DNA from 2 places in the Vibrio gallaecicus genome. Region 1 is predicted to be linked to the other one. Evidence: predicted binding sites of a transcription regulator. Region 1 holds the regulator's gene; the other holds the start of a gene.

Evidence for each region. Region 1 encodes MetJ, which represses methionine synthesis genes. Its sites were predicted from a motif close to TTAGACNTNTANANGTCTAA; they were not measured.
Region 2: the regulator MetJ is predicted to act here: its motif matches at 5,459-5,478, upstream of metN (methionine ABC transporter ATP-binding protein MetN).

What each region holds. Positions count from the first base shown of each region.
Region 1 is NZ_AP025490.1:3,020,023-3,027,349, reverse strand. It holds gene priA (primosomal protein N') at 1-481, opposite strand, end outside; gene rpmE (50S ribosomal protein L31) at 826-1,041, shown strand; gene OCU78_RS13260 (malic enzyme-like NAD(P)-binding protein) at 1,253-2,563, shown strand; gene metJ (met regulon transcriptional regulator MetJ) at 2,728-3,048, opposite strand; gene OCU78_RS13250 (O-succinylhomoserine (thiol)-lyase) at 3,254-4,438, shown strand; gene OCU78_RS13245 (bifunctional aspartate kinase/homoserine dehydrogenase II) at 4,438-6,849, shown strand; gene metF (methylenetetrahydrofolate reductase) at 7,136-7,327, shown strand, end outside.
Region 2 is NZ_AP025490.1:2,540,280-2,547,606, reverse strand. It holds gene syd (SecY-interacting protein) at 1-173, shown strand, start outside; gene OCU78_RS10985 (Zn-ribbon-containing protein) at 178-954, shown strand; gene lamB (maltoporin LamB) at 1,310-2,515, shown strand; gene OCU78_RS10975 (MetQ/NlpA family lipoprotein) at 2,731-3,540, opposite strand; gene OCU78_RS10970 (methionine ABC transporter permease) at 3,656-4,339, opposite strand; gene metN (methionine ABC transporter ATP-binding protein MetN) at 4,329-5,363, opposite strand; gene gmhB (D-glycero-beta-D-manno-heptose 1,7-bisphosphate 7-phosphatase) at 5,579-6,130, shown strand; gene OCU78_RS10955 (MliC family protein) at 6,176-6,520, shown strand; gene treR (trehalose operon repressor TreR) at 6,624-7,327, shown strand, end outside.

The DNA of each region.
Region 1 (7,327 bases):
CTTCCTCATCAATAAATTCTTGATGGGGCACGGATCCGTTTTCCAGCATTCTCATGACTTTTGCTTGCTTAACGGCACGCCCAAAACCTAGCATTAACTGATCTTTACCTTGAGGTGTCAGCTGCCATTCAACCAAGGTGGCAAAATCTGCATCTTTACCTTTACGTAAAGCAGAAGGTAATGCATTGGCGAACGTTTCCCCAAGAGGGTACTGATAAAACTGACTGCACCAAACTAACAAAGAATAAACCGAGTCAGACCAAACGGGTTGATTGTCCAACAACGCTTTAATTGGTTTGAGCTTGTCTAAGCTAAATTCGGATTCATTGACTAGAGCTGTGACTATGCCTGTTAATGTTTGACGCCCAAAAGGTACAGATACACGACCGCCAATAATAGGGAACAGGTGACTAGGTATTTTGTAGTCAAACTGCTTATCTAAAGGGACTGGTAGTGCGACACGGGCGATAGTTGGGCGCATAAAGTGACAGCTTTATTTTGAATAGGAAATGACGAAACAGTCTAAAGGATAAGCCCATGAAATTCGAGAAACAGTTTGGTATCGCTTCATAAAGGCTGTGTTTTTTAATGGCTTAGCGATGTTAGAGAAGAACTGATATTGGCTTTTAATATAGAAGGAAAAAAAGGTTGGTGAAAAATGTATCAAATCAGTTGATCCTACTTCTCAGATTCATTACTATACTGCGCCTTGAAGGTATGGCTTTGTATCCTTGTGTTACGAAGCGGTACTTTTAATTATTTTTTAACTACGTGTGGTGTCCGGCTTAGAATCGGATGGCGACACGGCCTAATTGAGGTTATCCCATGAAAGCTGGAATCCACCCAGAATACAAAGCTGTTACAGCTACTTGCTCTTGCGGCAACACATTTGAATTCAACTCTACTCTAGGTAAAGCTGGTATTCACCTAGACGTATGTGACAAATGTCACCCATTCTACACTGGTAAGCAACGTATCGTAGATACTGGCGGCCGTGTTGATCGCTTTAACAAGCGTTTCGGTGCTCTTTCTAGCAAGTAGTAATACTCGCTATATAGACATCCAAAAGGACACTTCGGTGTCCTTTTTTGTTGCCTGCCATTTAGAGATTTCAACTGTTCACTGGTCTTATTAGTAGTCAAATCTCGTTTTTTAGTGAGACTGATAGGTAAACCACCTAGGAACTTTGAAGTACATCTATTAACATGAAGAGGATTCCCCCAAATAATAATATCTTAGGAAACCTACGCTCATGTCAGACGACACTCGCCAGGCTCAATCTTCAAAAGAGCCATTATCAGCAGAAGAAAAATTATCTGCTCAAGAACAATTTCGCCAGCAAGCTCTTGATTATCATGAATTCCCTATTCCAGGTAAAATTGCCGTTGAGCTGACTAAGCCGGCAAATTCAGCTGAAGACCTTGCTTTAGCATACAGCCCAGGTGTAGCTGAGCCTGTTCGAGAAATCGCACAGAATGTTGATAACGTTTATAAGTACACAGGTAAAGGCAACATGGTTGCAGTTATCTCTAACGGTACTGCGATTTTGGGTTTAGGTAACCTTGGTCCTATCGCTTCTAAGCCTGTAATGGAAGGTAAAGCTCTTCTGTTTAAACGTTTTGCTGGTTTAGATTCTATCGATATTGAAGTAAAACACCGCACAATCGATGAGTTTGTCGACACGGTAGCGAACATCGCAGATACTTTTGGTGGCATCAATTTAGAAGATATTAAAGCACCAGACTGTTTTGAGATTGAACGTCGTCTTATCGAACGTTGTGATGTGCCTGTATTCCATGATGACCAACATGGTACTGCTATCGTAACGGCTGCAGGTATGCTGAATGCCATCGAACTTCAAGGTAAGCAGCTAGAAGAATGTAAGATTGTTTGTTTAGGTGCGGGCGCGGCGGCTGTAGCGTGTATGGAGCTACTGATTAAGTGTGGCGCTCAGCGTGAAAAAATCTACATGCTAGATCGTAAGGGTGTGATCCACACTCGCCGTGACGACCTAAACGAATACAAACAGCTTTTTGCTAACAACACAGACAAGCGAACGCTGGAAGATGTGATTGAAGGTGCTGACTTATTCTTGGGTGTATCGGGTCCTAACTTATTACCAGCAGAATCTTTGAAGCTGATGGCTGATAAGCCTGTTGTATTTGCATGCTCAAATCCAGATCCAGAAATTAAGCCAGAGCTTGCTCATGAAGTGCGTAATGACTTAATCATGGGTACAGGTCGTAGCGATTACCCGAACCAAGTTAATAATGTGCTTTGCTTTCCGTTTATCTTCCGTGGTGCGCTAGATGTGCGAGCTAGTGAAATCAACGATGAGATGAAACTGGCAGCAGTCACGGCGATTCGTGAACTAGCAAAAGAAGAAGTTCCTGCTGAAGTATTAAAAGCGGCGGGAGCTGATGCACTGACATTTGGTATGGATTACATTATTCCGAAGCCAATGGATCCACGTTTATTGCCTCGCGTAGCGAAAGCGGTAGCACAAGCTGCAGTTGAATCTGGTGTTGCTCGTATCGAGATGCCTGAAAATTATATGGCTTAATGTTACGTCTTTAGCATTGAACTCATAAAAAAGCCGAATCATGGAAGCATGATTCGGCTTTTTTGTATCTTGGTATGACAAGCTTACACTTGAAATACAGAAGTTAGTTTCAAACTATTGTCACAAGCAAATGAAAATATGAAGGGCATCGACGTGATTTATTTTTATTCTTCGTCAAACGCTTCGAATTCGATACCCATTTCTGTCATTAGTTTTTTCACTTCAGCAGGGATATCGTCTGGGCGGTCTTTACGTAGGTCTTCATCCGTAGGTAACGGTTGACCAGTGTAGGCATGAAGAAAGGCTTCACATAGCAATTCACTGTTTGTGGCATGGCGTAAGTTGTTTATCTGACGACGAGTACGTTCATCAGTTAGCACCTTTAATACTTTTAGAGGGATAGAAACCGTAATTTTCTTTACTTGTTCGCTTTTCTTTCCATGCTCAGCATATGGGCTTATGTACTCACCATTCCAATCTGCCATTGTGTACCTTCATCATTTTTGTAGTTAGATTAATTTAGAAGGTGATTTTAGCGGGATTTACCGCCATAAGCAAAGACATATGGACGTCTAGAAGTGTTGACGTCTTATGTTTATGGCAGTAAAGTGAATAACATATATCTAACACAGCTGCAAAACGCCGACAAGCAGCTGTTATATCCTGAACCCAATTTGTAAGGAAACACCTATGAGCAGCCGGAAGCCAGCCACAATTGCCGTTCGAACCGGTATTGAGTCAGACACTCAACACCATGCCGTTGTTCCACCAATTTATCTTTCGACAAATTATGGTTTTCCCGCTTTTGGTGAAGTGCCTAAATATGACTATACGAGATCGGGCAACCCGAACCGTGGGTTATTAGAAACAGCGCTCTTCGAACTGGAATCAGGAAAGGGTGCCGTTGTGACCAATTGCGGTACATCAGCATTGAACTTGTGGGTGTCTGCATTTCTAAGTGGTGACGATTTAATTGTTGCTCCACACGACTGCTACGGTGGAACGTACAGACTGTTTAATACACGTTCTCAAAAAGGGGACTTCAAAGTCCTGTTTGTTGATCAGTCGGATCAAACCGCATTAGATGCAGCGATTGCTCTCAAGCCCAAATTAATCCTACTTGAAACACCTTCTAACCCTCTAGTGCGAGTGGTCGATATCGCAGAAACGTGTCGTAAAGCAAAAGAGGTCGGAGCGTTAGTGGCTGTCGATAATACGTTTTTGACACCTGTGTTCCAAAAGCCTCTAGAGCTAGGTGCTGACTTTGTTATTCACTCCACAACTAAATACATTAACGGTCACTCAGATGTAATTGGTGGTGTGGTCATCACTAAAACGGAAGAGCATGCTGAAGAATTAGGATGGTGGGGCAACTGTATAGGCGCAACAGGTACGCCATTTGATAGCTACATGACTTTACGTGGTATTCGTACTTTAGGCGCTCGTATGCGTGTACATGAAGAAAGCTCTCGTGAAATTTTAACAGCGCTTCAGCAGCAAGATTTAGTCGGCACTATTTATCACCCAAGCTTACCTGATCACCCTGGTCATGAAATTGCCAAAAAGCAGCAGTTAGGCTTTGGTTCTATGCTGAGCTTTGAGTTCGCAGGATCTTTTGAAGCGTTGAAGTTTTTTGTTGGTGAGCTAGAGCTGTTCTCGTTGGCTGAATCTTTAGGTGGTGTTGAAAGTTTGATTTGTCATCCAGCTTCTATGACTCACCGTGCAATGGGGCAAGTTGCTTTGGCTGAAGCGGGTGTATCTCAGCAACTTCTACGTTTGTCTGTAGGTTTAGAAGACGCGGGCGATCTTATTGAAGATCTAAACCAAGCGTTTCTTAAGACACATAACTTCATCGAGAATGGGGAAGCGAGCTAATGAGTGTTTTACGCCAACTGCATAAATTTGGTGGAAGTAGTTTAGCTAACCCAGAATGCTATCAGCGAGTTGTGAATATTTTGAAAGAGTATTCAAGCGCGACTGATTTGGTTGTGGTCTCCGCTGCTGGTAAAACGACTAATCGTTTAATCGAGTTCTTAGAAGCACTAGATAAAGATGGGCGTTTAGCACATGAATGCCTACAGTCATTACGTCAATTCCAGCTGAATTTAATTGAAGAGTTGTTAGAAGGCGATCAAGCCGCTCATCATCTTGGTTTGGTTCAAGCGGAATTCACAGCATTAGGTGAATTGAATGCCCCACTGACTGAAGCGCAAAAGTCTCAAGTGCTAGGTCATGGTGAGGTCTGGTCTTCAAGGTTACTTGCTGAACTTCTTTCTCAGAATGATTTACAAGCTATCGCGCAGGACGCTCGTGAATTCTTACGAGCTGAAGCGGGAACACAGCCAGAAGTTGATCGCTCGCGCTCTTACGCTTTAATTAAAGAAGTGCTGGCGCAACATACACATTGTCGGGTTGTGATTACGGGCTTCATGGCTCAAAACTGCGAAGGCGAAACCGTTCTTTTAGGCCGTAATGGTTCAGATTACTCTGCAACGGTTATTGGTGCGTTAGCTGAAGTCGACCGAGTCACGATTTGGAGCGATGTAGCCGGCGTTTACAGTGCTGATCCAAGGCTAGTATCGGATGCGTGTTTATTGCCTTTACTTCGTTTGGATGAAGCCAGTGAATTAGCCCGACTTGCTGCTCCTGTTTTACATAGCAGAACCTTACAGCCTGTTGCTCAAAGTGCGATGGATTTAAGTTTACGTTGCAGTTATCAACCAGAATCGGGCTCCACTCAAATTGAGCGTGTATTGGCTTCCGGTCGTGGTGCGAAAATTATTACGTCTCTGGATGAAGTTTTATTGATCCAAGTGACGTTTGGTCACGGGCACGATTTTGAGCGTTTGACTACCGATGTACTCGAAGGGTTGAAGCGCGCTCAATTAGAACCGCTAGCGTATGAATTACAACCAGACCAATATTGTATTCGCTTGGCGTACACTGAAGAAATTGCTGGTGGTGCTTTAGAATACTTACAAGACCATGCGGTAGAAGGCGAGATTAAACTTAAAGAAGGCTTCTCTTTGGTGGCTGCGGTTGGAGCGGGTGTGACGAAAAACCCGAATCATTGCTATGGTTTTTACCAGCAGTTAAAAGACTCACCGGTAGAGTTTATCTCAGAGGCTTCTTCTGGGTTAAGCTTGGTTGCAGTGATGCGCAAAGCTGACACATCTATTTTAGTAAAAGGTGTCCATTCCCAATTATTCCAAGCACAGAAACGAGTTGCTATCGCACTGTGCGGGAAAGGAAACATTGGTTCGAGTTGGTTAAGTTTATTTGCAGAACAGAAAGCTGAACTAGAAAAGCGCCGTGGTATGAGCTTTGATTTAGTGGCAGTGATTGATAGTCAAACTTATTGGTTTGATGAGCAGGGCATCGACCCTAGCACTGTGCTTACTTGTTTCTCAGATGAAGCGGTAAATAATAACGGCAGTGACTGGCTTGAGCGTTTAGGCGAAATACAGGGTTATGATGAAGCGGTTGTATTAGATGTCACAGCCAGCAAATTGCTTGCTGATAAATATTTAGATATCGCTAAACAAGGGGTTCACCTGATCTCTGCAAATAAAGTGGCAGGTTCAGCATCCAGTGAATATTATCATCAAGTCCAAGATGCTTTTTCTAAAATCAGTCGCCACTGGTTATATAATGCAACAGTAGGGGCAGGGTTACCGATTAACCATACAGTTCGAGATTTACGTGAAAGTGGTGATGATATTATTGCTCTTTCAGGAATCTTCTCTGGTACTTTGTCTTGGCTGTTTCAGCAATTTGATGGCAGCGTTCCATTTAGTGAATTGGTAGATCTAGCATGGCAGCAAGGTTTAACTGAACCAGACCCTCGAGCTGATTTAGATGGATCTGATGTGATGCGTAAGCTAGTGATTTTAGCACGTGAGTCAGGGCTAGATATTGAACCTGAAAACGTGAAAGTAGAGTCTTTAGTGCCGAAGGAGCTACAAGATTTGTCTGTAGATGACTTCTTCGATAAAGCTTCGTTGCTAAGTGATGAATTGGCAGAGCGTTTAACTAAAGCTCAATCACAACAGAAAGTACTTCGTTATGTTGCTCGTCTTGAAAAAAATGGTAAAGCAACGGTAGGCGTAGAGGCTTTATCTAAAGAGCATGCGTTAGCGAACTTACTGCCATGCGATAATATTTTTGCGATCGAGAGCAAATGGTACAAAGATAATCCCTTAGTGATTCGCGGACCTGGCGCTGGTCGAGAGGTGACAGCAGGAGCAATTCAGTCCGATTTGAATCGTATGTCTAGCTTATTTTAATACCTTTAATGGTTGATTGTTCTGATTAACCAAGCCGCAATAACCCATAAATATGGCTGAAAGTAGAATTCATTTACTTTCAGCTTTTTTGTTTCTTTTCGGTGATTATCTATTCTCAAGCTCTGACCTTCTTCTTGAGCTTTACTCACGATCTACTTGAAAAAAATTCATAATGGATCAGTTGACATTAAATCGTATTCAATACATTCTGGAGACATATAGACGTCTAAACGTCGCTAAGGATTTGAAAATATTTAGTGGTTGCTTTTGCCACAGGGAGAGTAAGATGGGATATACGCACGCAGGTCATATCGACGCTTTGAATCAAAATATTGCTGAGCTTTCAGATAATATAAACGTGTCATTTGAGTTTTTTCCACCGAGTAGTGAAAAGATGGAAGAAACGCTGTGGAATTCTGTTCACCGCTTGAAAACTCTTCAACCTAAATTTGTTTCAGTAACTTATGGAGCAAACTCT
Region 2 (7,327 bases), 480 kb from region 1:
GTTTAAAATTAAAACCAACGGTATTTATTGCTGCAACTGATGCTGAACTCGATGTTATCTCTATCTGTAATTTAACTGGCAATGTTGTGCTTGAACGTTTGGGTACCAGTAACCGTGATGTATTGGCAGAGACTCTTGCAGAATTTTTAGAAAAACTTGTTCCAGCGGTATAAATCCATGTACGTATTAGAATTACAATTTGAATGTTTTGATAACACAACAGTAAGCGCCGTTGATAAAGCCGTAAATGGATTAATGGATGCATTTCGTTACAACGGTCAAGTTCTCGGTCGTGAATTTCCTATTGTGATGGGAGATGGTGAGTTTTTTGTTCGTGTTGTTTGCCCGGATGAAGACAGCCTTCACCCTAAATATCATTCTGATTTCGTAAAGGTGTGTTTAGGGCGTTTGTCTGAAGCAAGCTTGTTAGCACCTAAAATGAGAATGTTGGGTCGAGATTTAAACTCTGAAGAAGTAGCTGAAGAGGAAGCACCAAGCTGGCAAGTTCTTTACACCACATTTGTTCACACATGCTCACCATTGCGTAGCGGTGAAAGTTTGTTGCCGATCCCTTTATACCGTAACCCACCAACTTTTAACGGTGACCACAAAGCGGTGTTGAAATGGCAAACGGAATGGCAAGCCTGTGACGAAGTCCAAATGGGAGGCGGATGCCGCGCTGAACATGCGACACTAACCGAAATAAGTGACGCAACAAGTGTGTTATTTAAACGAGGCTGGGGACTGCGCGGGCGTATTGAGTTTCTGACTAAGATTCCAACCTACTATTACTTATATCGTGTTGGTGGTGTGAGTTTGAAAGCCGAAAAAGAGCGTAAGTGCCCTAAATGCGATGGTGAATGGTTACTTGATGAGCCTTTGCATGACATTTTCTATTTTAAATGTGATGACTGCCGTTTAGTGTCTAATATCTCTTGGGATCATCTAAAATAACCCCTTTAATAATTAGCTCTGTATCATTACTTTTGGTGCCGAGTGAACAGGCTAAATCTGATAGAAGTCTGATTTAGCCTGAATATCTTCTTTCTACCTCTCTTCTTGATTCATCTTGTTTTTGGTGATGTAAACATGTCGCTTCTATGCTTTTCGTGTTTCTTTTTTGCTTTAACTATTCATCAAATTAATCCAACTTCGCTCAACTTTATTTCATTTCTATAGTTAGCTTGATCACAGTAATTAATCGACTCTCTTTCAATTTATAATTTTCAGAATATAAATGGGATCGATCCCATGGGAATGTTCCCATTTGTAAATAATAAGCTGAACGAAGATCTGAAAGGAATAGACGATGAAACTTTTACCAATTGCTGCTGCGCTATCAACTGCGTTACTGACACCAAATTTATTTGCAGGTGAGACCACACCTCTGGAATTTAATGGCTACATGAGGGGCGGTGTAGGACTAAGTAATGAAGGAGGTTCCAACAGCAAGTGGGAAGTGAATAAAGTCGGGCGCTTAGGAAATGAAAATGATCTTTACGGTGAATTTGGATTTAAGAAAGAGCTGTACTCTGAAGATGATGTTTCGTTTCTTGTCGACTCTATGCTGGCTTACTGGCAAGGACAAGATGACAATGCCGCAGATAAGAGCGTAGATGTAGTTCAACTCAACATTCAAGCGGTTGGTTTATTTGAAGATAAAGACGTCGCGATGTGGGCGGGTGAGCGTTATTACCAACGTCACGATGTGCATATCATTGATAACTACTACTGGGATGTGAGTGGCATTGGTGGTGGTGTCGAACACATTAAAATGGGACCAGGTAAATTATCGGTGGCTTTGATTCAAGATACCGTTACTGGTGATATTGACGATGGGAAAGAAACGACCGCTATGATCGCTGATGTTCGTTACGCAGGTATTCAGTTGTGGGATAAAGCGGATCTCGAGCTCGGCGTTGACATGAACTTCGCCAATGAAAAACAAGGTCAATCGGTTGATGCTGATGACAGCGTTTTATTCACTGCGAGTTTAAATCAGGGCTTTTCTACCGGTTTCAATAAGACCATTGTTCAAGTGGCAAACTCTGGTTATGCGGAACAAATGGCGACATTCGGAACAGGTAAAGGCATTGTTCGTGATGCTGGAAATAATAATGCAGAAGGGTTTCGTATTATTAACTGGGGCGTAGTTTCTATCGGTGACAATATCGAATTTGGACACACAGTTCGTTATGCCTCTGCGTCTGATGTTGGCAGTAACAACAGTGATGATGAATCTTTCAGCGCCGTTATTCGTCCTTTATACAAGTGGGATGAAAGAATGCGTACGGTTGTAGAGATCGGTGGCTTTGTTGAAAACATTAATAATAAAGATGGTGCAGGGAGCAAATTTACTCTTGCTCAAGCTTGGGTTCCCCAAGTCGGTTTTTGGTCTCGCCCTGAATTTCGAATCTTTGCAACGTACTTAAATGATTCAGAAAACGAAAACACATTCGGTGAAGGTAAAAGCAGCGAAGTCAGTGTAGGCATGCAAGTAGAGGCTTGGTGGTAAGCTTGTTCAAGACTGTCAGAATACAATTGATGAGCTTATTCATCCGTTAATAGGATAGCGCTTTAAATAGCAAAGAGGCTGACAAAAAATGTCAGCCTCTTTAATTTAGTTGCTAGTTGCTAGTTGCTAGTTGCTAGTTGCTAGTTGCTATTGGTTAGTAAGGCAGTAATTAATTACTAATTATTTCCAATAATAACTATTATCAACCTGAGCGATTACCAACCTTTAACTACGCCACCTTGGAAGATTTCTGAAGCTGCGTTGTACACTTCTTCAGTTTGGTATGCTTTAACGAAGTTTTGTACGTTTTCAGCATTTAGGTTGTCTTCACGAGCAACGATAAGGTTAACGTATGGAGACTCTTTGTCTTCAACGAAGATACCATCGCGTTGTGGTGTTAGGTTAATAGAACTTGCGTAAGTTGTGTTGATGATAGAAAGCGCTACATCGTCAAGTGAACGAGGAAGTTGTGCAGCATCAAGCTCAACAATAGTGATGTTCTTTGGGTTACCAACGATGTCACGAACTGTTGCTAGAAGACCAGCGCCGTCACGAAGTTCAATTAGACCTTGTTGTTCTAGAAGAAGTAGAGAACGGCCAAGGTTTGTTGGGTCGTTTGGTACTGCGATGCGAGCATCATTTTGAATCTCAGATACTGATTTTACTTGCTTAGAGTAACCCGCAATTGGGTAAACAAAAGTGTTACCAGCGACAGCTAGCTTGTAACCACGGTCAGCCACTTGTTGATCTAGGTAAGGAACGTGTTGAAATGCGTTGATGTCGATAGAACCATCATCCAGAGCTGCGTTTGGTGTTACGTAATCAGTAAAAGTTACAAGCTCAACGTCAAGACCATATTGCTCTTTTGCTACTTTAGCTGCCACTTCAGCTACTTGAGCTTCAGCTCCAGCCATTACACCTACTTTTACTTTCGTAACATCAACTTCTTTCTCACCACAACCAGCAAGAACAAGTGCAGAGGCAGCAGCTGCGATAGTCAGTAAACCTTTAAGACTAAATTTCATAATAATTTCCTTTTAGTATATCTATTTAATTATTTGTTCCAGAGTGCACCTAATAACTGTGAGCAAAATGCATTCTGTGATTAATTTTTTATTTGTTTAAGTACGATTTGTATAGCTATCTGTGGTCTACTCGTCGAACAATGCTGTCACCAATAGACTGAATGATTTGAACTAACACAATCAGCATGACGACTGTGACTGCCATGATAGTTACGTCATATCGGTGGAAACCGTATCGAATCGCAACGTCACCTAAACCACCACCACCAACAGTACCTGCCATTGCAGAGTAGCTTACTAGCGTCACTAGAGTGATAGTTACAGAGTTCACAATAGTAGGTAGAGCTTCAGGAAGCAGTACCTTGTTGATAATTTGAGTTGGAGTTGCCCCCATTGATTGAGCTGCTTCAACTAACCCTGTTGGTACTTCAAGCAATGCACTTTCAATTAAACGAGCAACAAATGGAATAGCGCCAATCGTTAAAGGCACGATAGCTGCTGTGGTACCTATGAAAGTGCCGATCAGCATTTTCGTTAATGGAATAATCGCCACCATTAGTACTAAGAAAGGTACAGAGCGGCCTATGTTGACAATCGCACCGAGAATCTTGTTGAGTTTAGTATTCTCAAGTAGCCCACCTTTTTTAGTCGTGTGCAGAATCACACCAAGAGGAATACCCACAGCAAAGCCAACAATGCCAGCAACTGCTACCATGTAGAGTGTTTCCCAAGTAGCACCTAGAAGTAGGTTGCCGTTCAGGCTTATCCAATCTGTAATTTCACTGACATTAAAGGACATAACCTAGCACCTCTACTTTTACATTGTGTTCGCGTAAGAATTCAATTGCTGCATTATCGTTTTCTTCATTACCAAATAGCTCAGCGACCATCATGCCGAATTTCACGCCACCTGCGTAATCAAGGTCAGAACTTAATATGCTTACATCGATATTAAATTTACGTGCAATTTGCGTCATTAAAGGGGCATCAACGGTTGCGCCAGTAAACTCAAGACGTACAAGAGGGTAGCTACCGTCTACACGAGCCTGCTGCAAACGTGCTTGGTAGTCTTCAGGAATGGTTAAATCTAATGTTGAACGAATGAACTGATGCGCTAATTCTGTTTTAGGGTGAGCAAAAATTTCACCTACCGTGCCTTTCTCAACCAATTCACCACCACCAATGATAGCGACTTCATGACAGATGCTTTTCACAACATCCATTTCATGGGTAATCAGTAAGATGGTGATATCTAGTTTACGGTTAATCTCACGCAGTAGCTCAAGAATTGATTGTGTCGTTGCTGGGTCTAAAGCACTGGTTGCTTCATCGCACAGTAGAACTTTAGGGTCAGAGGCAAGGGCACGAGCAATCGCGACTCTTTGTTTCTGACCGCCGCTCAAATTAGCTGGGTAAGTATCGCGTTTGTCAGCAAGCCCTACCAGATTCAGTAATTCATTAACTTTAGTTTCAATCTTTTCTTTATTTGTGCCAGAAAGCTCTAAAGGTAGCGCGATATTTTCAAACACTGTACGTGATGAAAGTAAATTAAAGTGCTGAAAGATCATACCGATATTACGGCGAGCTTCGCTGAGTTCAGATTTACTGAGTTTTGTTAGATCTACACCATCAACAATCACTTCGCCTGTTGTCGGTGCTTCTAACATATTAACACAGCGAATCAGCGTGCTTTTCCCTGCACCTGAAGAGCCGATCACCCCAAAGATTTGACCTTGAGGAATATGTAGGTTGATGTCTATTAAGGCATTGATTTCCTTAGTGCCTTGATAGAAAGTCTTGTTTACTTGATTAACTGTAATCATAAAAAACCTGTGCAGGGAAAACAGAATAAAATGTTGATAATTAGTTCGATTTACAGACGATGCTATGGTGTTATGTGATCTAAGTCAATAGATATTTTTACGTCTAGACGTCTAAACGTAAATGGCTGAGTCACCGTTCATTTAAATAGATAGTGATGAAGCAAATAAAGCGTGTAATAATTAATGATTATAGAGAGTCTATTGAGAACTGAATTTTGTCTAAACCTGCCGTTTTTTTAGATCGTGATGGTGTGATTAATGTGGATCACGGTTACGTACATGATGAACATGACTTTGAATACATTGATGGTGTATTTGAAGCAGCTAAAGCCTTTAAAGATATGGGCTATTTATTGGTTCTAGTGACAAACCAATCGGGTATTGCTCGTGGCATGTTCAGTGAAGACCGTTTTATTTCTTTAACCCAGTGGATGGATTGGAACTTTGAAGATAACGGTGTTGAACTTGATGGTATTTACTATTGTCCTCATCACGCCGAACATGGTGTAGGTGAATATAAGCAAGATTGTGAATGCCGTAAGCCTAAGCCTGGTATGTTTATTTCAGCTCGTGATTTTCTAAAAATCGACATGGCTAACTCAGTGATGATCGGAGATAAAGCAGAAGACATGATGGCCGCTGAAGCTGCAGGTGTGGGTACTAAGGTGTTAGTGCGTACAGGTAAACCTGTTACTGAGAAAGGCGAATCGCTTGCGAGCGTTGTACTCGACAGTATTGCTGACGTTCCGCACTATCTTAAAGGCTAAATCAGTTAATCGACTTAACGCTAATAATATCTTTTGGAGCATTAAATGAAGAAGACATGGTCTATTCCTGTTTTAATCATTGTTACGGCTTTAGTGGGCTGTAGTCAGTCTGCAGTAGTAAAAGATGATACTTCTAGTCAGTTTATGACGTATCAGTGTGAATCTAATCGCTCATTTGACGTGGCGTTTCCTGAACATGAAAAAGCGGTGTTACGCTTACCTGATCATGAATATCGTCTTACGCAAGTTGCAGCTGGATCTGGAACTAAGTACATTTTGGATGATGGTACTGCCGAAATACTGAATAGCGTGGCGCTTCATACTAAAGGTGACAATGCTCGTCTTGAGCTAGGTCGAGTTATCTATAAAAACTGCTACTTATCGAACTAATATAAACCGTGCATTGTTAGTCAATGTACGGTTTAATTTTATGAGTTAAGCGGGATTACCTTCATTATTTCATACTCTTTTTTCACTAAATATTAGACTTTTTATGCGCAAAAACCTCACCATTCTTGATATCGCAAAACTCTCCGGTGTTGGAAAATCAACAGTTTCACGAGTTCTGACCAATGACCCTAAAGTAAAGCCAGCAACACGAGAAAAAGTGGAGAGAGTTATTGCGGAATCTGGGTACATTCCTTCTAAGTCGGCTCAGTCTATGCGTGGCGGAAGCCAAAAAGTCATTGGTGTCATTATTTCTCGTTTGGATTCTCCTTCAGAAAATAAAGCCGTAAGCACCATGCTCAATAAGCTTTATGGTTCTGGATATGACGTAGTGATCATGGAGAGCCAATTCGACCGTGATAAAACCAATGAACACCTTCAAGTTTTAAAGAGAAGGAATGTTGATGGCGTTATCGTATTTGGGTTCACAGAGTGTGATATTGCTGAGATAGAGTTATGGCAACATCGCGCAGTAGTGATTGCGCTAGATACTGAAAACGTCACTTCAATTAATTATGATAACCAAGGTGTTATTGATAACGCACTGGATCATCTTACCCAGAAAAACTTATCAAATATTGCATTTATTGGTGTTGACCCAAGTGATAAATCGACTGGTGAGATGCGCCTAAAGGCCTATTTAGATTGGTGTGAGCGAACTCAGTCTACTCCCAATTATCAAACTGGGCAGCTGCATCATGAGAGTGCATACCAGCTGGTGGATCGTGTCATACAACCTGAAACCCAAGC